Regions from separate parts of the Paenibacillus sp. M2 genome, predicted to be linked through region 1. Evidence: riboswitches for the same ligand, from Rfam matches in the RefSeq annotation. Region 1 holds a riboswitch; each other region holds the start of a gene.
What was found. Region 1 has a riboswitch for thiamine pyrophosphate ahead of ACETMN_RS18445 (thiamine phosphate synthase). Riboswitches for the same ligand answer to the same signal wherever they lie in the genome.
Positions count from the first base shown of each region.

Region 1 (8,383 bases):
TCGACGGATTGGTTTAATTCAGACCACTCCATTCGTTGCAATTCATACCCTTCGCTACATAAAACATCCTGAATAAGGCTGACCCGCTCTCCTGCCCCAATCAGCAAAATGGCTGTTTTCACTCTTTTTCACCCGGCCTGTCTCTATCCCCACTGCTCGCAGCAATGGTTGGTACAGATAGCATGCCGTAAAATGAAAAAGTCCATTCCCTCAAGGGAACAGACTTTGCTTCTTTCTTGCTTTAACCAAAGTAACGATGGACGAGCGTACGTGCTTCAGCTGTGTCTTTTGTTCCGTGTACGAGGACACGTCCATCTTGGAAAATGACCATTCTATGGACTCCTGTTGTAAAAGAAACCAGAAACGGATTGGATTCCACTTTTCCTTCTTGAAGCCTGTTCAGACGATCCGCTGTATGTTGAAGATCCAGATTCATACGCCGTGCAGGTCGGATCTGAACGGTGTCCCTGCCACACAACACATCGGTTTTCTCCAGATTGGACGCAGAAAGATATGGATACGTTGCTGAAGTGCCGCAGGAAGGACAGTCTTGCTTTTTCGCACCATCCACATTAATGGATATGTATTCGTTCCTCCACACGTCAAATGACAATAACTTACGTCTCAATGCATTTGCATTGCCGCTAAGTAACTTCATCGCCTCTGCGGTCTGATTCGCCGTTACCATCTGTACGGCTTGAGGTATGATGCCAGACGTATCACAGGTATCTCCACCCAGAGGGACTTCACCCAGCAAACAATTTAAACATGGCGTATCTCCAGGCATAAATGTATAGGTAATACCGTAACTACCTACGCATCCACCATAAATCCAGGGAACACGGTGCTTCTGTGCCATGTCGTTAATGAGTAGTCGGGTATCAAAGTTATCCGTTGCATCCATGATCAAGTCGGTATGCTGAACGAGTTCTTCCAATTCATCTACTCTGACGTCCAAAACTTTCCCTTCCACATGAACCGTGGAATTAATGGCAGATAAACGTTTTTCCGCCGCCATTGCCTTCGGTATCCGCTCAAGCGCGTCCTGCTCTACATATAATTGCTGCCGCTGCAGGTTACTCCACTCCACATAATCACGATCCACAATCGTTAAGTGTCCGACTCCTGAACGAACTAACGTTTCTGCAATTCCTGTTCCGAGTGCGCCAGCGCCTACAATTAAAACTCTGCTGCCCTTTAATCTGGCCTGGCCTTCCTTGCCAAGTGGCGCGTACCGTTCCTGTCTGGAATAACGATCGGCCTGTTCTGAGGATGAGGATGTTAATTGATCTGTCATGTATGAACCATTCCTTCCACCGGACTACTGGCTGCTGCATAACGCTTTACTGGAATCATGCCTGCCTCATATGCCAGTCTACCCGCTTCTACCCCCAATCGCATCGCTTTAGCCATGCTCACTGGATCCCCTGATCCGGATACGGCTGTATTTAACAATACGCCATCTGCACCAAGTTCCATCGCATAAGCAGCATCTTTTGGGGAGCGCAACCCTGCATCCACAATCACAGGCACAACGGCCTGCTCAATGATGATCTCAAGGTTATAGGGATTGATAATGCCTCTGCCAGCTCCGATGGGAGAAGCGCCAGGCATTACAGCATGTACGCCAAGCAATTGTAGCCTTTTGGCCAGAATGACATCATCTGAAATATAAGGCAATACCGTGAAGCCATTTTCAAGCAAAATTTCGCAAGCCTTGTACGTTTCAATTGGATCTGGGAGTAACGTCATTCCATCTCCGATGACTTCAACTTTTATCATATCACAAAGTCCTGAAGCCCGCGCAAGCTCGGCAATCCGCACCGCCTCTTCCGCAGTGGAAGCCCCTGCCGTATTCGGAAGAAGTGTGTATTTGTCCAGATCCAACGTATCCAGGAAATGCTTCTGATTACGTTCCTCCAAATTCAGACGACGAACAGCAAAAGTCAAAACTTCCGTTTCAGATGCTTCCACAGCCTGACTTTGCACTTCCAGATCCGAAAACTTGCCTGTTCCGAGCAACAATCTGGACTCAAACGTATATTTACCAATGTTCAACATCATCAACCGCCTCCTACAAAATGTACAATCTCAATTCGATCGCCTTCTCTTAATGCCGTCGTTTCATGATACTCACGGGTTAAAATATGCTTGTTCAGCTCTACAACTACAGTCTTGACTTGCAGATCAAAAGATTTAAGCAGTTTATCCACACGATTCAATCTGTCTTCAATCTCCATCCGTTGACCATTAACGATGATATTCACTGCACCACTCCCTTTCTGTTCAATCGCTCCGGACTCAGCGCCTCAATTCCGAGTTCTTCTGAGATTTTGCCAGCGAGCAACTCAGCGATAAGCCTGCCTGTTATCGCACTAAGCAAGATACCGTTGCGGTAATGCCCAAAGGCGGCGAACAGCCCGGGTATACTCTTGCAAGCACCTATATAAGGCAATCCATCTGGAGTTGCCGGTCTTACGCCTGCCCACGCTCGTATAAATTGTGCTTCCTTCATCCCAGGCACCCAGTGGGTAGCCGCTGTTAGCAGCTTTTGAACACCCTGTACAGAAACGTTCAAATCCGTTCTGCCTGGCAGACTGGTTGCCCCAAGCCAAACTTCGCCATTGGCTTTGGGAACAATATAGATATCCTCTGCATACACCGTTCTGTCAGGTCTGTACCCTGCATGTTCATCTGAGAACTGAACGGCGGCTATTTCACCTTTCACCGACCACACAGGCAAGCTCAGATTTACATGTCTCATCAACTCTTCACTCTGTAATCCAGCCGCTATAATGACATGTTTGCATTTCATCTCACCGATCGATGTGGTGATCCCCTGCACGCCGTGTTCGTTTGCTTGCACACGTATATCCTGTATGTCCTCCATAACCCGTGCTCCCAATGCTTGAGCGGATTCGGCGTATGCCTTCGTTAGATGGACTGGAAGAATTTCACTCTCGTAAGGTCTGTAATAGGCTCCATACGTATCTCTGTTGAGCCATGATGCCTCCTGTTGCACAACGGAACGATCCCACCATACCTCATCAGTAGAAGCAGACAACGCAGACTTCCGATTGTTCTTATAACTACTTAATTCACCGTATGAACGAAAAGGAGTTAGGAATCCCTGGCGTTGCAGGCCAGTCTCTACCTCACTGAGTGTAGCCATTAGCACCTGTTGTTCGATAAGTAACTGTCTACTCTGCCTGGCGAGCTTAGCCATCAAAGGATGAGCAAAATCCTCACTATCTGCCGCCAGCATTCCAGCCGCCGCGCAAGAAGTGCCTCCTGCAATCGCCGAACTCTCCAGCAACAGCACATCCTGTCCACGGGAAGCAAGCTCATATGCGATGGCACATCCAACAACGCCTCCGCCTACAATAATCGTTTCTGCATGAATCTTATCCGGTCTATCAGTAATGATCTTTTTCATCCTCTCATCTCCTTGATTCAGCGGCTCAGACCTTCTGTAGCAACGATACCCTGCCTTAATAATGCAGCCGCCCGATCCGGGGAAACGCTCGCCCATACATTCGAGATCACAGCAACTCCCTGTGCGCCTGCAGAGCGAATAGCGTGAATGTTTCCCGGTTTGATTCCCCCAATCCCCATGACAGGAATGGAGACACCAGAGCACACTTCAGCCAGAGCATATAATCCTCTTGGTTCAAGATCAGGCTTACTGTTGGTTGAGTAGACATGCCCGAAGAAAAGGTAATCGGCTCCCCGTTCTTCAGCGATTTTTGCCTCATCGATTGAATGAACAGATACACCCAGACGAATTCGCTGGACATTGCTTATAACAGCAGGGTTGTAGTTACGTATAGCCTCTTGCCCCCAATGTACACCGCCATAGATGTCATTCTGTGGTGGCAGTTCTGAACCATTGATAACGATGCGACAAGATGGAACGCCAACACCACGCAGACTTTCAGCCCAACCGATCTTTTGTTGCCATGAGAGTTGTTTCTCTCGTATATGGATGTAGTCCACCCATGGCCAAATGTCCTTTGCAGCTTTTACAAAAGATGCTTGATTCCCTACACCCGTAGATACAACATGCAGTTCAAATGATCCGTGTACACGTTCATGAGAAATTACCGTACTGTTCATCTCCTTCCAGGCGTGAATGCTATGAAAACACAAAAAAGCCACTCCCGTAGGGGAGTGGCTGCGTGTTAATTATAGGACCAGATGACTGACTGAAGCATACAGTTCATTTCGTGTAATAAAGCTATAGACCTTATAGCCTTAACGTTATACACGCAACTGCATGTTTCAATTCGTTAAGCAGACGGTTGAAATCCTTTCGAATTGCCGTTGCTCACGTCATTCACTGAAACGCGCTCGCCACTTCCCTACGCTGGTATGATCCAGATCAGGTGCAAAGGGTCCGGAATCGCATTCTTCCATCTCAGCCGCATCGTGCGGCCCCCCTAGTGTTCATATGAAGTTGTAGCCTATGTTACCATAGACGGATTTTTTTGTCACCGTCATTTCTGTTAAACATGGTCTTGAATCTTCTAGTTTTTCTCAGACCATTCTTCGACATTCCATGTTTTGGTAACCCAACCCTCGTAGAAATCAGGTTCATGAGATACAAGTAACACCGTTCCCTTGAATTCTTGCAAAGCACGCTGCAACTCCGCTTTGGCTGTGACATCGAGATGGTTTGTCGGCTCATCGAATAAAATCCAGTTGCTTTCACGCATCAAAAGTTTGCATAAACGAACCTTGGCTTGTTCTCCACCACTCAGCATGTTAAGCGGACGGGTAATGTGCTCATTTTTCAACCCACAGCGAGCGAGATGACCCCGGACCTCATTCTGGGTCAAATGTGAAAACTCATTCCAGACGTCCTCGATAGGCGTGATATTTCCAGCACGAACTTCCTGCTCAAAATAGGCCGTTTCGAGATAATCTCCCAAAAAGGTCTTTCCACTGAGTGGAGATATTTTACCCAGAATTGTTTTCAGCAGTGTCGATTTACCCACACCATTACAACCTACGATGGCAATTTTCTCACCACGTTCAATTGTCATCGTCATTTTGGGCAGCAAAGGATACGTATATCCAATTTCAAAATCAATGCCCTCAAAGACCGTTTTGCTGCTCGCGCGGGCATCCTTGAATTTGAACGTTGGTTTAGCTGCTTCATCCGGACGATCAATACGTTCAATTCTGTCCAGCTGTTTCTCCCGGCTCTTCGCTCGACCTGAAGTTGAAGCACGTGCCTTGTTACGCTGAATGAAATCTTCCTGTTTCTTGATGTACTCTTGCTGTTTCTCGTATGCATCAATATGCTGGGCTTTATTCATATCAGCCATCTCGAGGAACTTGTTATAGTTCGCTGCATATCTCGTTAATTTGGCAAATTCCAAATGATAAATGACATTTACGACTTCATTCATGAATTCCGTGTCATGGGAGATTAAGAGGAACGCGTGCGGGTAGTCCTTCAGGTAACGTGACAACCATTCAATGTGTTCTACATCCAGATAGTTGGTCGGCTCATCCAGCAAAAGCGCTGTAGGTTTCTCGAGCAAAAGCTTGGCAAGAAGCACCTTGGTACGTTGTCCACCACTTAGAGCTGCGACATCTCGATCAAGACCAATTGCGGACAAACCAAGACCATTGGCCATCTCTTCCACTTTTACGTCAATCAGATAAAAGTCGCCCTGTTCCAGTTGTTCCTGAATATCGCCCATCTCTTCTAGCAACTGCTCCAGCTTATCTGGATCTGCATCTGCCATCTGGTCCGTAATATTCATCATTTCTTTTTCCAATTCAAGCAACGGAAGGAATGCATCCTTAAGGACGTCACGAATGGTTTTGCCTGGCGTAAGCTTCGTGTGCTGATCCAGATATCCATAACGGACCTTAGGTGTCCATTCCACTTTTCCACTATCTTTAAGCAATTTACCGGTAAGGATGTTCATTAATGTTGATTTACCCACACCATTGGCACCAACAAGTCCTACGCGCTCTCCGGCAAGTAAACGAAACGATACATTTTTAAATAACGTGCGATCTCCAAAATTGTGACTTACGTTCTCTACTGACAATAAACTCATAAGATGAGGTTGCTCCTATCTATTAGACATTACTTTTGTTATTGTTCCGAAACCCTATTCTAGCACAGGTCCCGTCTTTTCTGAAAGTAATGTAAACAGTTCAGGAACCTCTTACATGATTATGTCATGCAGGCTACCCTAACGATTAGAGCATTTATATTCGAAATAGCCCTGTGTAGCTGCTTGTCTTGCGTCTGTAAACACCTCTTCAGCACGGTAACCATTACCACATGTGGAGGGATAGTAGTACTTGATACCCGTTAAAGGATCTACCCCACCTACGATGGCGGTTTTCTTCACAAGTCTGCCTCCACCAATTGCGTAATTGTTGATCTTCTGGTCACCCACACCTATACCTTGGACAAAGGCCATAATGCCTGTATCGTTAATGGAGTTGTACCAATCTTGCTGCGCAATCAGGGGCATCGTAAACGTATAGGAAATACCGTTCTTTCTGGCAAACTCATTATGGCGGTTAATCACATCAGCCAGATCATCCTGAACAGTAGTCACAATCCGGCTTTGTCTAACTTGCTCAAATACGCTGGTATTCTGAAGTAAAGGAATCTGTGTGGTTGAAGCCAGTTCTTTTTGGAATCCCTCAATCCATTTCCCTGCGCTTGCGTCAAAAGCATATACGTAGTCGTCCAGTGTAAAGTTAATACTGTTACCATCAGAATCTGAATATGTATAAGGTTTCTTGGGACTCCACACTTGCCTGAAAGAATCTTCACGGTGACCCGTCATCTCTGTTTCTGTGGACAACATATAATATCCATCATAATCCAGAATAACCACGGCAGGAATGTAATTAAACATGTTTCGAATAGCTGCGGGATCATCCTGAATCCCCATATTCAAAGCCATCGTCTGCGTAAATGTCAACAAGGCAAGCTCCTTGTCCGCTTTAACAAACTTGGTTGAATCATAACCTGCTTCATCATTTTGTTTCTCATTCTGATGCATGACTGCACCTGCATCCATGACTGCAGTTTGAAGTGCAGATCTGTATCGTTGGCCAAGATATTGAGCCTCTTCGGCATCTTGGGTATGGAGTGAGATGATCCAGAAGAGCGGGAAGAAGATCAGCACAAATACAATGGATAGCTCAGTAATCTTCATTGAGGACCATACCTCCGTATGTTACAAATACTGCTGAAGCCTGAGCCGTGCCACTCAACCATTCACGAATGAGCATGGAAGGTGTACGATTTGTATTCTGGAGCGTCACGGTGAAAAAATCCCCTGTCGTCATCGTATATCTTCGGCCAGGATCATCAACCGGTATCACCCCTGAGGATGGGAATAGTCTTTCTCGAATCTGAGCTGCATAATATCCATCCTGCACTACCTCATAGGTCCCGTTAAAACTGTTATTGTCCATCGGGTCCGTATAATGAGGTACATATTTTTTATGTAAATGTTCCATCGACACCTCATACAGATTGCCCGTCTGTGCCAGTTGCTCCTCAAACTCAGTCAACATTCGAGGTGAGATATATCCTTTCGTGCGGACAGCATCAACAAAACGTGTTACATTCTGAACAGCCGTCATACGTGTTATATCATCCTGCCGATCGGCTGTTTCAGCAGCTGGATACACATAGAGCAGAAGGACTGCGAGCAATACGGCAAGCAGCTTGGATGCGGCATTAATCAATTCATACTGGCCTCCTTCAAAAAAACAATCTTGAGCAGTTCTCCAGTTTCATTTCGTATAAACTCCGGTCTGTAGGTAGCATCAAGCTGGACAGGAATAGTCGCTGTTTTGCTGACAAGTGGATCGATCACATACGATGTCCCATCTACCTCCACAGGAATGCTAGTGCCTGTCATCTGTCTCACAGTATGCAACACTTCCGCACCACTATACTGATACGGATTGGTGGTATGCAGTGTTGTTGCCATCCGACCTTCCATGCCTGCGGTTGTCTGTACTCTGTCGTTCAAGGCCGCTGATAAAATCTTAACATTCTGTTGCCCGTACAGGCAGGCTGTCACAAACAGGACAACCGCCGTACAAAACAACATGAGATGCTGTGTATTCCGGGACATGTTAAACCAACTCCTGTCAGGATTGCTGGAAGATCAGCCCTCTTACCACGTTGGATCGGTCTTTTACGATAATGGCTTTGAATTTACCACTTGGATTGACATATTGATTGTCCTTTTCACTCATGGTCTGGTTAATAATCCCCACTTTATCGTCAGGAGCAATAACCGAGCCGTAGTCTGCATTATTTAGATCCTGTGAAATGTTCAATTGATTGCCGTACCATTGACCCCCTTTATTTTTACCTGTAATG
Region 1 covers NZ_CP169648.1:4,111,404-4,119,786, forward strand. The annotation lists gene ACETMN_RS18420 (winged helix-turn-helix domain-containing protein) at 1-122, opposite strand, end outside; gene ACETMN_RS18425 (ThiF family adenylyltransferase) at 242-1,297, opposite strand; gene ACETMN_RS18430 (thiazole synthase) at 1,294-2,061, opposite strand; gene thiS (sulfur carrier protein ThiS) at 2,064-2,267, opposite strand; gene thiO (glycine oxidase ThiO) at 2,264-3,436, opposite strand; gene ACETMN_RS18445 (thiamine phosphate synthase) at 3,454-4,149, opposite strand; TPP riboswitch at 4,342-4,451, opposite strand; gene ACETMN_RS18450 (ABC-F family ATP-binding cassette domain-containing protein) at 4,527-6,077, opposite strand; gene ACETMN_RS18455 (hypothetical protein) at 6,216-7,199, opposite strand; gene ACETMN_RS18460 (hypothetical protein) at 7,186-7,737, opposite strand; gene ACETMN_RS18465 (hypothetical protein) at 7,734-8,132, opposite strand; gene ACETMN_RS18470 (hypothetical protein) at 8,149-8,383, opposite strand, start outside.

Region 2 (8,383 bases), 3.1 Mb from region 1:
GCTATTTCAATCGGTCCGACATCACCCGTGGAGACGTTCTGTACGATTGCACCAGATCTAATCTCAATCTGCTGAACATCACTTCCACCTTCAAGGACCAAACGAATACTGCCATCCGCTTTGTCAACAATCACTGTTGCAAGAACCGAGTCCACTGCATGAATACTATTTGGTCCTCCGCCTTGAATCTCAGTAGTTCCCGTGACACTAACATTATCAAGAGTCACGTCACCGTTTCCTACGGACTCAAGTATCTTCAGCTTACCATTTACTTTGGTGTTTTTTAGAACGACACCTTGAGAACTGATGGTTACATTTCCAGTTACATTACCAAGAGTATATGTACCTGGAGCAGAGAGATTATTACTAGGGACTTGTTCCCCGCCTCCACTATTTCCACCATTGTTACTTCCGTTCCCTTTATCTCCGGAGCTGCTACCGCTATTTCCCTTACTGTTACCTTCAGAAGGTTTTGTTGTTTCAGGTTTTACTTCATTTGAATCTTCAGTATCAATCTCTGTCTTGGTAGGAGCCATGTAACTATCATATGTAGACTTATTTATCACAAACTCATATGCAAGTCTAGCTAGCGCCTGTCGATCTGCTATGCCTGATGGATTAAATTTTACTGTTCCATCTTTTTGAACTAATCCTTTGATAAAACCAGATTGATAGGCTAGTGTTACAGAATCTTTCGCCCAGTTAGATACTTGACCCAAATCGGAGAGTTGTGGTTTGGATGTTCGACTCGTTACATCTTGATGATCCCAACCAAAGGCTCTAACAAAAAATACAGCCAACTCTTCTCTTGTCACATTTTTATTAGGTGAAAAGCTATCTTTGGAGGTACCTTGAGCAATTCCAGATTTGACAAGTGCACCTACATATCCGGCATACCATTGATCTTCCTTTACATCTCTGAATTGACTTTCTTCGACATTATCAGGCTTTAAATTAAGGGCACCGACCATAATTTTTGCTAATTGAGCTCGTGTTACCGAATCGGAGGGTTTAAATGTCCCATCAGTAAATCCTGTGAGTATTCCTTGTTCTACTAATTTGGTTATTTCCGTTTTGGCATACGAATTATCAATATCAGTAAAAGAAGTTTTAGATGTAGCCACTTCTGCCGATACAGATAAATTGATAGATAACATAGAAACAATTAGCGACGTTGATAGCATTAACGATAGTTTGTGATTAAACTTTTTCCATTTTGAATTCAAAACTAAAACACACTCCTCAGTAGGCTTCTGGTAGGTAAATCCACTAATATATGAATCTTTAGAACTAATTCACCTCCTAATCAATAGGATAATAATACCATGCAAATTCATAAAAACAAGATTAATAAACTATGATTTTACAAAAAAGTTTTTATCCTGAATTGATTTCAATTCTTATTATCTAAATAATTTCGCAATAAAGACAAAACGAACCTACCGAAACAAATATTTTCGGTAGGTTCGTTTTTAAATAAATTTATATATTCTAGGCTCCGAATCTCTGACGATAACCGCACTTTCGACACAACTCTTCCACAGCTTCGCGCTTGGAGAAGCCATATACCAGATTGTTCGCTCGTTCACCCTCAATAATCTCCGAGAATGACTTCTCGTGCACATTACCAAGGTTAATGACACCCTCACCATCAAGACAGCATGGAACCACCGTTCCATCTACAAGCACAGCTGCCTGACCACGCAATGCATGGCAGAAGCCTTTGCCGTCATCTTCAGGTGCATCCAGACTCGGCCACTGGAACTCATGGTCCTGATTCAGGTATACATTCGGGGCAATTTTGACCCCGCTGCCTGGAACTACTTTTTCCTCAATTCGGAAGTCCAGATTGAATTCACGTTCCAATACTTCAAGGGTCTCCCGATTTCGATTCATCTGAGCATTTGTGAAGTTATCCTGCGTCAGATTCCACAACCGGAATGAGATGATGACATTGTGCTTCACCGCTTCGTGAACAAAAGACAGAATGTTGCTCAGGTATCCGTCACGGTCGGTTGAACCTTCATGCCCATCGAAGCTGTGCAGGGAGAAATTCATCTGCCGCAGCGCCGGTTTGCCAAGCAATTTATGCTGAGTCTTGGGCAATAGTGTACCATTCGTTGTAATGTTCACCTTGAGTCCCTTCTCATGTGCGGAATCGAGCAACAGATCTATTTTGGGATGCAACAAGGGTTCACCTTTGACATGTAGATAAATATGATTGGTGTGTGGTTTAACTTGTTCCAGTATATTGTTGAAGACTTCAGGGTCAATGAATCCTTTGGCACGCTGCGTCTGTGGACAGAAGCTGCAAGCCAGATTGCAGATACTCGTGATCTCAATATATACTTTTTTGAACGTTTTCAACTCGGGTCCCCATTCTGCCTAGGAGGGAGAACAATCCCACCTGCATTTTGTGATCCGGCCTATACGGGCCATCCCTATTATATCGGGTTCATGAGCCAAGGTAAATCAGAGAACTGGTTTATCTGGTTGTGTCAAAATGATTTGGCTAGTGCCAAATGAACAGATTCAATCGCATGAATACGTGTTGTATCAAATAATGGAACTTCTGAATCCTCTACTTTTACTAATAATCCAATTTCGGTGCAACCTAATATGATCCCCTCAGCTCCATCATCAACTAGCCTTTGGATCACCTTTTTATAATAATCCCTTGATAAGGGCTCAATTTTCCCTAAACATAATTCCTCATATATTATTTTATTGATAACTTTTCTATCCTCTTCATTCGGTATCAAAACCTTAATACCATTCAATTCAATTCGTTTTTTATAAAAGTCTTGTTCCATCGTATATTTAGTGCCAAGTAAACCAACCGTACTTATTTTGGACTTATGAATTTGATTTGCTGTTGAATCAGCAATATGTACAATGGGTAAACGCACTTTTTCTTCAATATGTTTAATCACTTTATGCATCGTATTTGTACAAATTACAATCATTTCTGCTCCTGCCTTTTCCAAAGACTGAGCAGCATTCCCTAATAATTCACCAGCACTTTCCCAATCACCTTCAGCTTGATAACGCTCGATTTCTTCAAAATCCACGCTATATAAAATGCATTTGGCTGAATGCAATCCTCCCAATTTATTTTTCACTTCTTCATTAATAATTCGATAATATTCTAACGATGACTCCCAGCTCATTCCACCAATAAGACCAATCGTTTTCATATACACTCTCCCTTCCATTTAATACATTCCGAAAGCAGTATATAGAAATTTAATAGATATTGTACCGTATCTATCTGATTAAATAAACCTGCCCCAGTAAGAGGAATAGAGGGACCTGGAGCAATTCCGGCAACGGATTATTGCTTCTACCCGAATGATCTGGCTGTACAATCCGAATAATCTGACCGGAACCATTTTCAGATCAGTACTCACATTCTTTCCAAGCGCCCCCTTTACATTCCACTTGCATGTGATATATGCTGAACACACAACTGCATATCTTGAACATTGCACTAGGGGAGCCTTACGGCTGAGACGAATCGAATGATTCGGACCCTTTGAACCTGATCTGGATCATACCAGCGGAGGGAAGTGGAGCGGCCTTTCAGTAAGCGGATTTTTTCATGTTGATGATGAAATTTAATGTGAATTGAACTTACAGACCCACTCATTTCTCCGGAAATGGGTGGGTCTTTTTCGCGTTCTGCGGGCAGATCAGAAGGTGTAATTAAAGATCCCGTAGTTTGAAGTTGAATTTGGAATAACAAGGGGGGACAAAACGAGATGGATAATAACATAACCATTCACAACATGAGCTACGCTTTCCCGGAAAAAAGGGATCCCCCCGTGCTCTCCAATGTGTCGATGCGTGTAGCCAACGGCGAATTCGTCTCGCTTATCGGCTCCAGCGGCTCCGGTAAAAGCACCCTTTTCAAGCTGCTGGCAGGCCTGCTTGAGCCAACCCATGGAACCATAGAAATTCCTTGGGTCCCTGAAGGAAAGCGACTGGGGCAGGTGGCCTACATGCCACAAAAGGACCTCCTGTTATCCTGGCGAACCGTCATGGAGAATTGCATGCTCCCCGCTGAACTTGCTCCAGAGCGGCAGGATAAGGGAAGAATTCGCGCGGACATTCTGGCTGGGCTCGACAGATTTGGCCTATCCGGCTACGCGAATGCTTACCCAGACGAGCTGTCGGGTGGCATGCGCCAGCGTGTCGCGCTGCTTCGTACTTTGCTGACAGGTGGCCAACTCATGCTGCTGGATGAACCATTCGGCGCACTCGATGCCTTAACCAAACGGGAGATGCATCGCTGGTTGTTGGAACTGTGGGAGGGCTTTGGCAAAACCGTGTTGTTCATTACGCATGACATTGAAGAGGCGCTGCTGCTCAGTGATCGGATTATCCTGTTAACTCCGGGGCGCCAAGGCCAACAGCTACAGGATTTGACGGTACCTTTGCCACGTCCAAGACATTCGGACATGATCTATGAACCGGCGCTCGTTCAGATGAGACGACGACTGGAGGAACAATTGCATGCGAGAAGGTAACTTGGGAGACTGCATGAAGGATAGCGTAAGGCGTTGGCTTGCCCGTTATGGTCTGTTTCTTTGGCTCCTGCTCTTGCTACTTGTCTTCTGGGAGTGGATTGTGCGTATGGGATGGGTGCCCTCCTTCATCATTCCAGCCCCAACGGCGATTGCCAGCTCCCTGTATGAGCATCGCTACCTCCTGCTGGCTACACATCTGCCTGCTACCTTGATGGAGGTTATTGTTGGTTTTGGCTTGTCCATAGTGACTGGAATTACGCTAGCGACAGGAATGCATATGAACCGATCGATTGAAAAGGCCTTGTATCCCTTCATCGTGATCAGTCAAACCATACCACTGATTGCCCTGTCCCCTGTATTCATCCTGTGGTTTGGTTATACCTTGTGGAGCAAAGTCGCCGTGGTGTTCCTGATCGCCTTCTTCCCCATTGTGGTCAGCACCTACGATGGACTTCGCCAAGGCGATCCAGAACAGCGTGAACTGCTGCTCACCATGGGCGCCAGCAAGTGGGATATTTTTTGCAAACTCCAGGTTCCACTTGCCCTTCCCTCTTTTTTCTCGGGGCTAAAGATGTCTGTGGTGTACTGCGTGGTTGGTGCAACGATTGGCGAATGGCTCGGTGGCAGCAAAGGTCTCGGATACTTCAGCCGCCGTATGTCCAGCAACATGAACACGGACGCGATGTTTGCCGCTATTGTGCTGTTATCCCTGCTTGGGATCGTTTTGTTTATATTGATTGCCTGGCTGGAGAAACGGTTTAACACACGCCGTCATGGAGGCAAAAGAAAGAACGGATAATCTTGGAGAGTGAATCCGATTTAATGATAGGAAGTATGATTTCCAAACACTTTTTGCACATATCATCAGTTATGTTTCAATCATCACGTTGTCCGTTAACATCCTGCTGTTCTTCTCCTACAAACCTTAAACAATGAAATGAGGAACTTCCATTATGAATAATAAAGGCATACACTCCCTGCTTCCCATCATGCTCATTAGCCTTTTGCTGATAGTCAGTGGATGCAGCACCACGAATACCAGCAGTAACACGCCAACAACAGACTCTGCAACCAATGCACAACAAACAGACAAGTCTGCAACCGAACCAGCATCAGACGCCAAAGATAAACTGTCCATCATGCTCGACTGGTACCCGAATGCAGTACACTCCTTCATCTATGTGGCTCAGGAAAAAGGGTACTTCGCAGACCAAGGTCTGGATGTCGAAATTCAGATGCCTGCGGATACCAATGATTCACTCAAACTTGTTGCTGCCGGTAAAATTGATCTGGCCTTAAGCTACCAGCCCCAAATCTTGCTCGCGCGTGGCGAGACCATTCCTGTACGATCTATTGCTGCTGTTGTTCGGCACCCGCTTGTTCATCTATTGACCGAAGCCAATGGCAACGTGAGTTCACCCAAAGATCTTGACGGAAAAACTGTCGGGTATTCTTCAATTCCGCTGTATGAAGCGATGGTTCGTACGATGATCAGCCACGATGGTGGCAACCCAGATAACATGAATCTGGTCGACGTTGGATTCGATCTGATTCCTTCACTGGCTTCCGGACAGGCGGATGCGATTATGGGTGGTTTTATTAACCATGAACAATTGATTTTGGAGAAAGAAGGACATTCCATGAAATCAATTAACCCCGTCGATTATGGCGTACCTGATTATTATGAACTGGTCCTGACTGCGAGTGAAGCTGGCATTCAAGCAAAAAAAGAACAGCTTACCCGGTTCGTCAAAGCGGTCCAGGAAGGACAAAAATATGTGACTGAGCATCCAGAAGAAGCCTTGAATATTCTGCTCGCTCATGAGAATCAAACGTCTCCGCTTGACCCGGATGTCGAAACCAAAAGCCTTACTATTCTACTGCCACTTATGAATGAAGAAGGCCAACCGTTTGGTCGGCAGGAAATGGAATCATGGGAGAATGTACGTGCTTGGCTCGTTGAACAGGATCTGATTCCTGAATCGGTGAAAGCCGAGGATGCTTTTATTAATCTGCAAGGAGAGTAAATAAAGGAGAGCAACGTGAATAAAGGAAAAGTGACTGAACGCAAGGGAATGAAAGCAATGTCATCAAAAGCAAAGTTAGCAAGAAACGTGAGGATCGGATGCAGGAAGTTTTGCGAAATGGAATTGCCCTGAAGCAAGCATCTGAGAATCGGAATTTTTAACAAGCCAAAGTGATTTGATGTGCATCAGAGCAGCTTGATATGCGTTTTGGTGGCTTGTTGGTATGCGATCGAGTACCTTGTATGCGTTTGGATGAGATGATATGCGATCGGGTACCTTGTATGCGTCTGTGCGGCTTGGTGCTATGCATTTGGTCATGTACATTAGCGCATATCTTCAAATCTACCGTGAGCTGAATCGCACCTTAATGTGTTCGGAGTAGAGCATGCGGCGAGCGCTAACGAATCTGAGGCGTCCTATTCAGGGATTTGGAGCGGTTGCAGAAATCTAAAGAACCTGAAACATGTTATATCAGAATAAATAGCTGTTTGCAGCGTTTTGGTCAGGAGATTCTGGGAAATAACGTGTCTGACGTTCCTTAGATTTCAAAAGTAGGATTTGACAGCCAAATAAGATGTCCTGGGTTCTTTAGAAACACCGTCTGACCAGTCGCAAGGAATTCGCCAAAAGAGCTGCCAGCTTGGTCTTGGTGTTGGTCTTTAAGACTCTATTTGAACGCTTACGTCCATCACGTATCGCTTGCCTGAGTTTGGAAACAGGCCCTGGCTCCACTTTCTTTATTCTGTATTTTGTACTGTTTCGTTTTAATATTGTTGCGTTTTTGTGCAGCAGCATTTCTGTCCATTTACATTTTATATGTATGCAACCTCTAGCTGTTTCAATCAAGGACAGACATAGCGCAAGAAGATTCTGTTTGTCTATATCCAGTTACAAAAATCTATTTTTAGTGAGTTTATGAAATTGATTTATTTTTACGTTTCTATTTTACCGCTGCTTTCATACCTCTTGTTGTCATTACACTCTGCGCCATACTCAGGCAAGGAGACTCATATCCTATTATTCTGCTGAGTGACTCCAGATATCGGACTTCCACCGATGGGGTTACTTCAAAACAAGGAGGAAATTATATGTCTTATCTGGAACGTGTTCGTACGCAAAATCCGCTGGTACACAATATTACCAACCTTGTCGTTGCTCCTTTTACAGCCAATGGTCTGCTCGCACTGGGTGCATCCCCTTTTATGGCCTATGCCCATGAAGAGGTCGCTGATGTCGCCAAGATGTCAGGAGCCGTGGTACTCAACATTGGTACACTCGATGACAAAGTCGTTCAGGCGATCCGTCTCGCAGGCCAATCGGCTAATGCACATCAAGTGCCTGTGGTGCTTGATCCCGTCGGCGCAGGCGCAACCCCCTATCGTACAGAAACCGTGCAGATGCTCGTTCGTGAGCTTCGCCTCACGGTGCTGCGCGGCAATGTGGCGGAAGTCGCCAATGTCATCGGTGAGAGCTGGAGTATTAAAGGTGTGGACGCAGGATCAGGTGAAGGTGACCGGATTGGAATTGCGGAGCGGGCAGCGCATAAACTTGGCTGTGTTGTGGTCATTACCGGAAAAGAAGATATCATTACTGATGGACAATCCACATTCCTTACGAGTAATGGTCATGCCTTGCTCACTCAGGTCACAGGTGCTGGCTGTCTGCTCAGTTCGGTGATTGGCGCTTTTACAGCCATAGCGGAATCCGAAGACGATCTTCCAGGCAGTGTTGTTGAAGCACTCGCTTTTTATGGCGTAGCGGCTGAACTGGCGGCAGAGAAGACGGCTCATCAGGGGCCGGGTAGCTTCCAGATTGAATTGTTGAATC
Region 2 covers NZ_CP169648.1:997,077-1,005,459, reverse strand. The annotation lists gene ACETMN_RS04645 (S-layer homology domain-containing protein) at 1-1,226, opposite strand, end outside; gene ACETMN_RS04640 (radical SAM/SPASM domain-containing protein) at 1,492-2,367, opposite strand; gene ACETMN_RS04635 (aspartate/glutamate racemase family protein) at 2,499-3,197, opposite strand; TPP riboswitch at 3,483-3,585, shown strand; gene ACETMN_RS04630 (ABC transporter ATP-binding protein) at 3,762-4,529, shown strand; gene ACETMN_RS04625 (ABC transporter permease) at 4,516-5,328, shown strand; gene ACETMN_RS04620 (ABC transporter substrate-binding protein) at 5,483-6,556, shown strand; gene thiM (hydroxyethylthiazole kinase) at 7,645-8,383, shown strand, end outside.
Region 2: linked by a shared signal. The riboswitch ahead of ACETMN_RS04630 (ABC transporter ATP-binding protein) and the one ahead of ACETMN_RS18445 (thiamine phosphate synthase) in region 1 are both predicted to bind thiamine pyrophosphate.

Region 3 (8,383 bases), 3.4 Mb from region 1:
TGGTTTTAAATATCTACGAGATCCATGACATATACGAACTGTAAAAGGGGACTTAGCACATGATCACCATTGGTTGTTTTCACGCTCATTATTCCAACATCGCCTTAATTGAAGAGACGCTTGCTCCTTATGAAGTAGAATTGGTCCATTACGTCGATCCGGGTCTGGACCGTCTTAAACATGACGCTGACTTTTCAGAGGTCGTCATTCACGAGAAGGTAGCCCAGACGCTCCAATGGATCGCTAAGTGTCATGCCGATGCCATTCTGGTCACGTGTACCCTGTTTGCGACAGTACTGGAGCAGGAAGCCACACAGGTCCCTGTGCCTGTGATCGGCATAGATGATCCGTTATTGCAGGAGATGCGGCGAGTACCAGGAGATTACATAATCGCATTCACCAACCCTGCAACCGTTGAAGGCACGATGGCACGGTTGAATCAGGCATTACAGCAAGAGAATGAGAATGGGCAACTACACGTTGCCAAGACATCTCAGACGGAAGCGGTATGCATCCCTGGGACATTTGAGTTGATTATGCGTGGAGATCAGCAAGGGTATCTCGAAGCAGTACGTGAAGGATTACAGCAGATTGCTGAGCAGTATCCGGGTAAAACGGTAGTGGCAGCCCAACTGTCTATGGCTCCCGCCGCTGCACAGGTTGCAATAGATCGCGGTATTCCAATCCATAGTCCGCTGGCATTGCTTGCAGCGTATTTGGAGAAGAATTTGGGCCTGGCTCGACAGTAGATGCATCAAACAATTAATTGATACAAATTGGATGTGTTCCTGTGATCTTGTTAAGAGTTAGTAGCATAAATATAATTATGTTTAATTTATTATTTACATAAATACATATTAATCCTATTTTTTTAAAATAATAATTAAATATACATAATTTAGGTGTACAAACCTAGGGTTATATGATAAATTTAGATTGTTATAATTTAACAAATTACTCAGAGGGTGAGGTTTTACATTGAAATTATTGCGTTTATCGAAGTTACTGTTGGTTTGCTGTCTATGCCTATTACTTATTCCTACCAGTGCTTTCGCTTCTGCAGAGAATAAAACTGTGAAATTGGATATAACTTTATTAAAGCAGGGTATTCCTTATGAAGTAATAGAATCCTGGAGCCCTGAGTTTAAGAAAAGTCTTTCGAAAGAAGATGGATCAATTGAAGTAGTGGCTCATGAAAAAGCCTCAGCACCTGAATTCAACGGAGAGGTTGGACCACTTGGAAATATCAAGGATGATCAATTTGACTATTATATAACCATAGTTCGAACTGATAATGTTAATAATCGTGAGCGGTTTATGGTTGCATTAACAGGAAAGTGGAAATCAATGCCTTTTTGGCGCTTATCTGATGCTTATGGCGCTTCTTTTGATAAAGAAATTTGGAGAACAGTTCCAGGTTCTGGGTATTATGAAGATAAAGTCAAGTATAGCGGAAACTCTACGTTTACAACTTTAGGAAGTGGACGTAATTTCTCATATACTGGTGAGAATGGTGTTGGATTCAATGCTGATCTCAAAGGGGGCATTATTATAACAGAACAGGTTGCCTCTGCCGTCTTTACAATAGAACATAAAAAGCAAGGAAATCAAAGTGGTCTATCTCAAATACAATCCAATTACTACCACATTAAAGGTACGGGCAGTGTAGGATTGAGTTTTGGAGCTCTAGAGGTTAGCTTCTCAGGCTCTGCTGATAATGATTCCAGAGGTACACTTAAAAATTTTAATTATTAATAAAGTCTTTGTTAAATATGTTTATGTAATAAAAGGTAGAATAAATTTAAATTCACAAAAGAGAACGATATAACAATCGTTCTCTTTTACACATTTCACTCAAAAAGAGAGGTGAATAAATTAATGCGCTTTTTATATATTCTTATCTTGTTCCTAGTCGGTATGGGTTCTTCCGCACTTCTACATGCTAGTAATCTTAAACTTTCTGATGGCGTGCTGTTTGTCATCGCAGGTATCCTATTTCAGATTTGGCGTAAGTTGGATTGAATCCAAGAGTTACGGTGAAGCGGGTTTGGCCTTGTCCAAACATTAATCAATATTTATAATTTAAAGCTTCAAAAAACCTTCATCACTTGGCTTCCTTAGGAGCGTGTCCGATATTCCTCGGCCTTTTCTTGCATGCCCGCTGCTACAGCCTCATTATCGGATAATCCTTTGTCTGCGGCAAAGGCACGAATGTCCTGCGTAATGCGCATGCTACAGAACTTCGGTCCGCACATGGAGCAGAAATGAGCTTCTTTGGCCCCTTCTGCTGGCAGCGTCTCATCATGGTAGGACAACGCACGTTCAGGGTCCAGTGACAGGTTGAACTGGTCACGCCAACGGAACTCGAACCGCGCTTTGGACAATGCGTCATCGCGGCGTTGAGCACGTGGATGGCCTTTCGCCAGATCGGCGGCATGAGCTGCGATCTTGTAGGCAATAACCCCTTCGCGCACATCATCCTTGTTGGGCAGGCCCAAATGTTCTTTTGGCGTAACATAACAGAGCATCGACGTGCCAAACCAGCCAATCATGGCTGCCCCAATGGCAGACGTGATATGATCATATCCTGGCGCAATGTCAGTCGTTAGCGGCCCAAGTGTGTAGAACGGTGCTTCTTTACATATCTCCATCTGCAAGTCCACATTCTCTTTGATCTTATGCATCGGCACGTGACCCGGACCTTCGATCATCACCTGCACATCATGCTTCCATGCGATCTGCGTCAGTTCCCCGAGCGTAGCCAGTTCTGCCATCTGAGCTTCGTCATTGGCATCGTAGATACTGCCTGGACGAAGTCCATCTCCCAGCGAAAACGCCACATCATACTTTTTCATAATCTCGCAGATTTCTTCAAAATGAGTGTACAAAAAATTCTCCTGATGATGCGCCAGACACCATGCTGCCATAATGGACCCGCCCCGGGACACAATGCCTGTCATCCGTTTGGCCGTCATCGGGATATAACGCAGCAGTACACCTGCATGAATCGTAAAGTAGTCCACGCCTTGCTCTGCCTGCTCTATGAGTGTGTCACGGTACAACTCCCAGGTCAGCGCCTCCGCTTCGCCATTCACCTTCTCCAGCGCTTGATACAGCGGTACCGTACCAATCGGCACAGGAGAATTACGAATGATCCATTCCCGAGTGGTATGAATGTTTTTGCCTGTGGACAGATCCATCACGGTATCCGATCCCCAGCGTACTGCCCAAGTCATCTTCTCCACCTCTTCCTCGATGGATGAGGATACGGCAGAGTTGCCGATGTTGGCATTAATCTTCACGTGAAAATGACGACCGATCAACATCGGCTCACTCTCCGGGTGATTGATGTTGGATGGCAGAATGGCCCGTCCACTCGCCAGCTCCTGACGTACAAATTCCGGTTCCACGCCCTCACGAATGGCGGCGAATTCCATCTCTGCCGTAATGACTCCCTGTCTCGCGTAGTGCATCTGGGTCACACAGCGTCCTGGCTGTGCCCGCAGCGGTTTGCCACGTAATCCGGGGTACTCTTCGGCGCCGGCTCTCTTCCCTCCGGGCTTCAGTCCGTTATCCTCCGGTTTAACCGTACGGCCCCGATAAGCTTCAACATCGCCGCGCTCTGTGATCCAACGGGTGCGCAGGGCTGGCAGACCTGCACGGATATCCGCATGAAATGCGGGATCGGTCATGGGGCCGCTCGTATCGTAGACACGCAGCGGTTCGTTATGCTCCACCCCTTGGGGAGTATTCGTGTCATGAAGGGCTATCTCACGCTCCGGTACAGCAATGTCCGACCGTGAGCCCTGAATGTAGACTTTGCGGCTGCCCGGAAAGGGCTGAACCCGTCCGGCCGCTCCTGTTTCTTTTTCCACCTGCTGACCGTTATGTTCCTGTTCCATCGCTTGTTGTCCCGTTTGATTTCCTGTACTCATGTTCGATTGTCTCCTCCTCAGTGATCATCGCTTGTTTGGTTGGTATCGTCATTAGCTCGCTTACGCTCCTGTCCAAATCATACAGAGCGCAGAGAAGAAAGAGCGATCATACACCAGACCAGAGGGAGACATTATTCATGTACAGTTAACAACAGAACGGAGGCTACCACAGATCATGGATCTATGGTGACTTCTCTCTCATCATCCAAGCCCACTTTCGCAGGTTATTGAAAAAGAAGTCGATGGAGTACGTGCTATATCGCCCGTTCACTGTATATAAAAAAGCCGGTCCCCGAAGGAACCGACTTTTATGTCCATCACCAATAATGCACCTTCATGCGGCTCCTAAACGGAGCCCTACAAGGGTCACATCATATGGTGGTTGTGGTCATATCGCCGATTACTTCCCTACGCTGGTATGATCCAGATCAGGTGCAAAGGGTCCGGAATCTCATGCGATTCCGTCTCAGTCCGGACAGTTCGGACTCCCCCAGTAACGTTAACAAGTTGCGGCACACACATGCCGCCGTTCATATTCAATGAAGCTGACCCCGATGGGCCGTCCATTACAGAGTAGCGCAACCGGAACACAAAAACAACCTTTATATTCCAGAACACCAACTCAATTTGGAAACAAACTTACATCAGCATCAGGATAACATGAGCCCCATCTGCGTAGCAGCATCCTTCAACACAGGTGCGTATTCATGCAATGTCTCCTGCGAAAGTCGGCTGACAGGCCCTGAGACCGAGAGAGCAGCTGCAATATTGCCTCGGCGATCCATAATCGGTACAGATACCGCGGCAGCTCCCGGCTCACGCTCCTCATAACTCGTCGCATATCCGTTATCCCGGATATCTCCCATTTGCGCCAAATACACCGCGGGATCAATAAACACCGGCCATTCCGGCCCGTTCATCAGTTCTTCACGATCCTCGTCCGTGGCAAACGCCATCAAAACTTTGCTGGAAGCGCCCACAGACAGCGGGAGTCTAACACCCACTGGAGCGACTCGGCGGATCGCCTGATCACTTTGCACAGCTTGAATCCGTATCCTTTCACTCCCATCACGCAAGTACAGACTTACCGTCTCCCCCAATCGATCTCTCAGTCGCTCCATCGCAGGCAGCAGCAGAATAGCGGGATCATCACTGCGGGACATATGAGCTGACAGCTCCCAGATTCGGATGCCAAGTCGGTACTTCTCTGTTGCTGCATCGCGGATCACGAACCCTCGATCCTCCAGCGTAGCCATCAAACGGTGCACTGTACTTTTGTGCAGGCCAATCTGGCTGGCAATTTCGGTGAGTCCCAGATCACTGCGTGTGGTAAAACATAATAATATATCCAGCGCCCGTTCCACAGCCCGGACGGTTAACTTGCGATCTTCCATGGCATAATGCCCTCCTCATGTTTCATCACATGAAACTTGGTTACATAAATTATATGAGAAACGGTCTCATCTGTAAACCAAAAAGAGCCAAAATTAAAATAGGCCAACGTGTAAATTTTTCCTTTTTATAAGACTTAATCCCCTGTAATTTACACACTAAGGTAATGTTACCCATATATCTTAAGAACTATATAACAATTGCGTAACAAATGCCCTCAATCAATTGACTTTGACTATATTGGAACATACGATAAAGATATATTACATTAAGATATCGCTCTGAAGCAGGCTCTGAAATCGACGCAATTCTCTTTTCATGTCGTTGTTATCTTCAACTGAACTTCAAAGGAGGGGCATTCATGTATCCAACATCCCAGAGCGAAGCCCCGCTGCAAACAAAAGTGTCCGATCTGCCCTCTTCCCTATCACCGAGGCTGATTCGGTTCAAACATATTATCGTAGCGCTGCTGCTCTCCGTTGTATTTTTTCTACTGTTTTGTTTTATTGCACTGCATGGTTATATCGCATGGGTATTATCCAATCCTACTGTAGCGCCGGTCTTCTCCAATCCGATGCAAGCCAAGAACATGAAGTACGAAGACATCACGTTCCCGGCAGCAGATGGCAGCCGGACGATGCAGGGATGGTATATACCTGCTGACAATGCTGCAAGCAAAACGATTATTTTCAGTCACGGCTATGGTGCCAATCGTGAAGAAACATGGGTTCCCATGTATGACCTGGCACACTATGCTCATCAACTTGGGTTCAACGTGGTCATGTTCGATTATGGCTTCGCCTCACAGGTGAACAAAGCTGTAGCCACAGGTGGCAAAGCTGAGTCACAGCAATTGCTCGGTGCGATCCAGTTCGCCAAGCAACGTGGTGCGCAGGAACTGGTTGTCTGGGGCTTCTCGATGGGTGCCGGTACAGCGTTACAAACCGGACTGATTACGAAGGAAGTGGATGCAATGATTCTGGACAGTGCGTTCCTGCTGGAGCCAGATACACTGTACCACAACATTCACAACCAGATCGATCTGCCACGTCAGCCTACACTGGAGATCATGAAGCTGTTGTTCCCTGTTCTGAATGGTACCGGATTACAACAGATTCCATACCAGGAAGTGAAAAAGGAAGATTATCCGTTCCCGATTTTCTTCATCCATGGTACAGAGGACGAGAAGGCACCTTATCCAATTGCGGAGCAACTCGCCGCCAACCAGACCAATCCGTACTCCGATGTATGGATTGTCCAGGATGCGCATCATGAGTTGATCTTCCGGGAGCATCCAAAGGAATATCTGCGTCGTGTCTCAACTTTCCTCAGTCATGTAACGAAAACAAGCAGTGACGATGTGCAGAACACGAATAATGGACAATAACCAAATTTTAATCATTGAATTTTTTCCAGAGCCCTCAGGGGCTCTTTTTTTGTACTCATAGGACAACAAGCTCGCGGAATATACTCTTGTGACGCATGAACAGACGGTCTGCATGCAATGAATTTCATCTGAAGGAGGTTCAACATAGATGAACTGGTATGGATATGGTCACCTGCTGCCTCTGCGGACATTGGAGGAAATTCGTTTCTGGAAAGAGCAAGAGAAAGAACATACACTCGTCATCCGTGCCCTGGTTCCTGATCTGGAGCCCCCATACGTCAAGCTGCTAGAGGAATGGGAGGTTACCTTTGCAAACAGTGAGCGAGTAGCCAATCAGCTTTTAAAACAACTATTGCCCGCAACCCATCCACCTGCTCCCTACATGGTTCGTTGTATCGATCAACTTGTGCTGGCAGCTCGGCAGCAATCGAGAGAGTTCATCAAACAGCTGTATGTTCTTCTGGAACAAAGTGCTGCTGTGCAAGCTGTTCCGCTTGCCAAAGTACTCATTCTGCATTTTATCCGCGAATCGGAGTATTTTCTGGGCGTATTGGATACGCTTGGCCAACCGGGCATCTTGCGTGAAACGGATTCGGAGCCATCACTTTTTCTGGAAAATGCGCTTCATACGTCAGGGTCCGGAAGCGTCCATCGCCAAGCTTCAGAAGCTCCAACTTCTCCAGAGGGGAATGTAAATGCACCTGCCGCTTCAGCTCAGATCCAATCTGCAACCGTTCAACCGCCTTCTACCGGAACAACACAAGCCACACCCAGCACTACAGCACCTCCCGTAAAAGAAAAGCCGGTTCCCATTGGAGGGCACACACTGCCCCCTCTTCCCTATGCGTACAATGCGCTGGAGCCACATATTGATGAGCTGACGATGCGTATCCATCATGACAAACACCATCAATCTTATGTGGACGGATTAAATGTAGCAGAGAAGAAGCTGGCGGAATCGCGAAAAAAGAATAACTTTGAACTCATCAAACATTGGGAACGTGAACTCGCCTTCAACGGGGCAGGCCACTACCTGCATACGATCTTCTGGACGATTATGAATCCTGCTGGCGGCGGCAAACCTTCCGGTATGCTGGCAGAGCAGATCAAGCGAGATTTCGGAAGTTATGAAGCGTTTAAGAATCAATTCACAGAAGCCGCGAACAAAGTGGAAGGCAGTGGCTGGGCGATGCTTGTCTGGAGCCCGAGAGCACATCGTTTGGAGATTTTGCAGGCGGAAAAACACCAGAACCTGTCCCAGTCCGATATCGTACCGCTCCTGCCACTGGATGTGTGGGAACATGCCTACTATCTGAAACATCAGAATGAACGCAAAAAATATATCGAGGATTGGTGGAACGTTGTCTACTGGCCCGCTGTTGCGGAGCGTTACGAAACGGCACGCAAGTTGTTGTGGCCGCCTTACTAAGCTTGGAGTTAGATCGATTAGAGAAAAAAGAGATATCTCCAGCCGAATGACTGAAAGATATCTCTTTTTGGTGTATACAAAAAAGCAAGCCTCCTGTAAAAGAGACTTGCTTGTATTTTGAGAGACTTCCTATTTCTAAATGTTCACTTAAGAAGCACAGCCCTCGCACGCCACATAGTTGTCGCCAACCTGTTTGCTAATGGAGATCAGATCGCCCAGCTTGATATCAGACTCATCTGT
Region 3 covers NZ_CP169648.1:739,501-747,883, reverse strand. The annotation lists gene ACETMN_RS03610 (aspartate/glutamate racemase family protein) at 60-749, shown strand; gene ACETMN_RS03605 (hypothetical protein) at 979-1,755, shown strand; gene thiC (phosphomethylpyrimidine synthase ThiC) at 2,118-3,902, opposite strand; TPP riboswitch at 4,324-4,437, opposite strand; gene ACETMN_RS03595 (IclR family transcriptional regulator) at 4,586-5,329, opposite strand; gene ACETMN_RS03590 (alpha/beta hydrolase) at 5,689-6,714, shown strand; gene ACETMN_RS03585 (Fe-Mn family superoxide dismutase) at 6,863-8,143, shown strand; gene ACETMN_RS03580 (hypothetical protein) at 8,291-8,383, opposite strand, start outside.
Region 3: linked by a shared signal. The riboswitch ahead of thiC (phosphomethylpyrimidine synthase ThiC) and the one ahead of ACETMN_RS18445 (thiamine phosphate synthase) in region 1 are both predicted to bind thiamine pyrophosphate.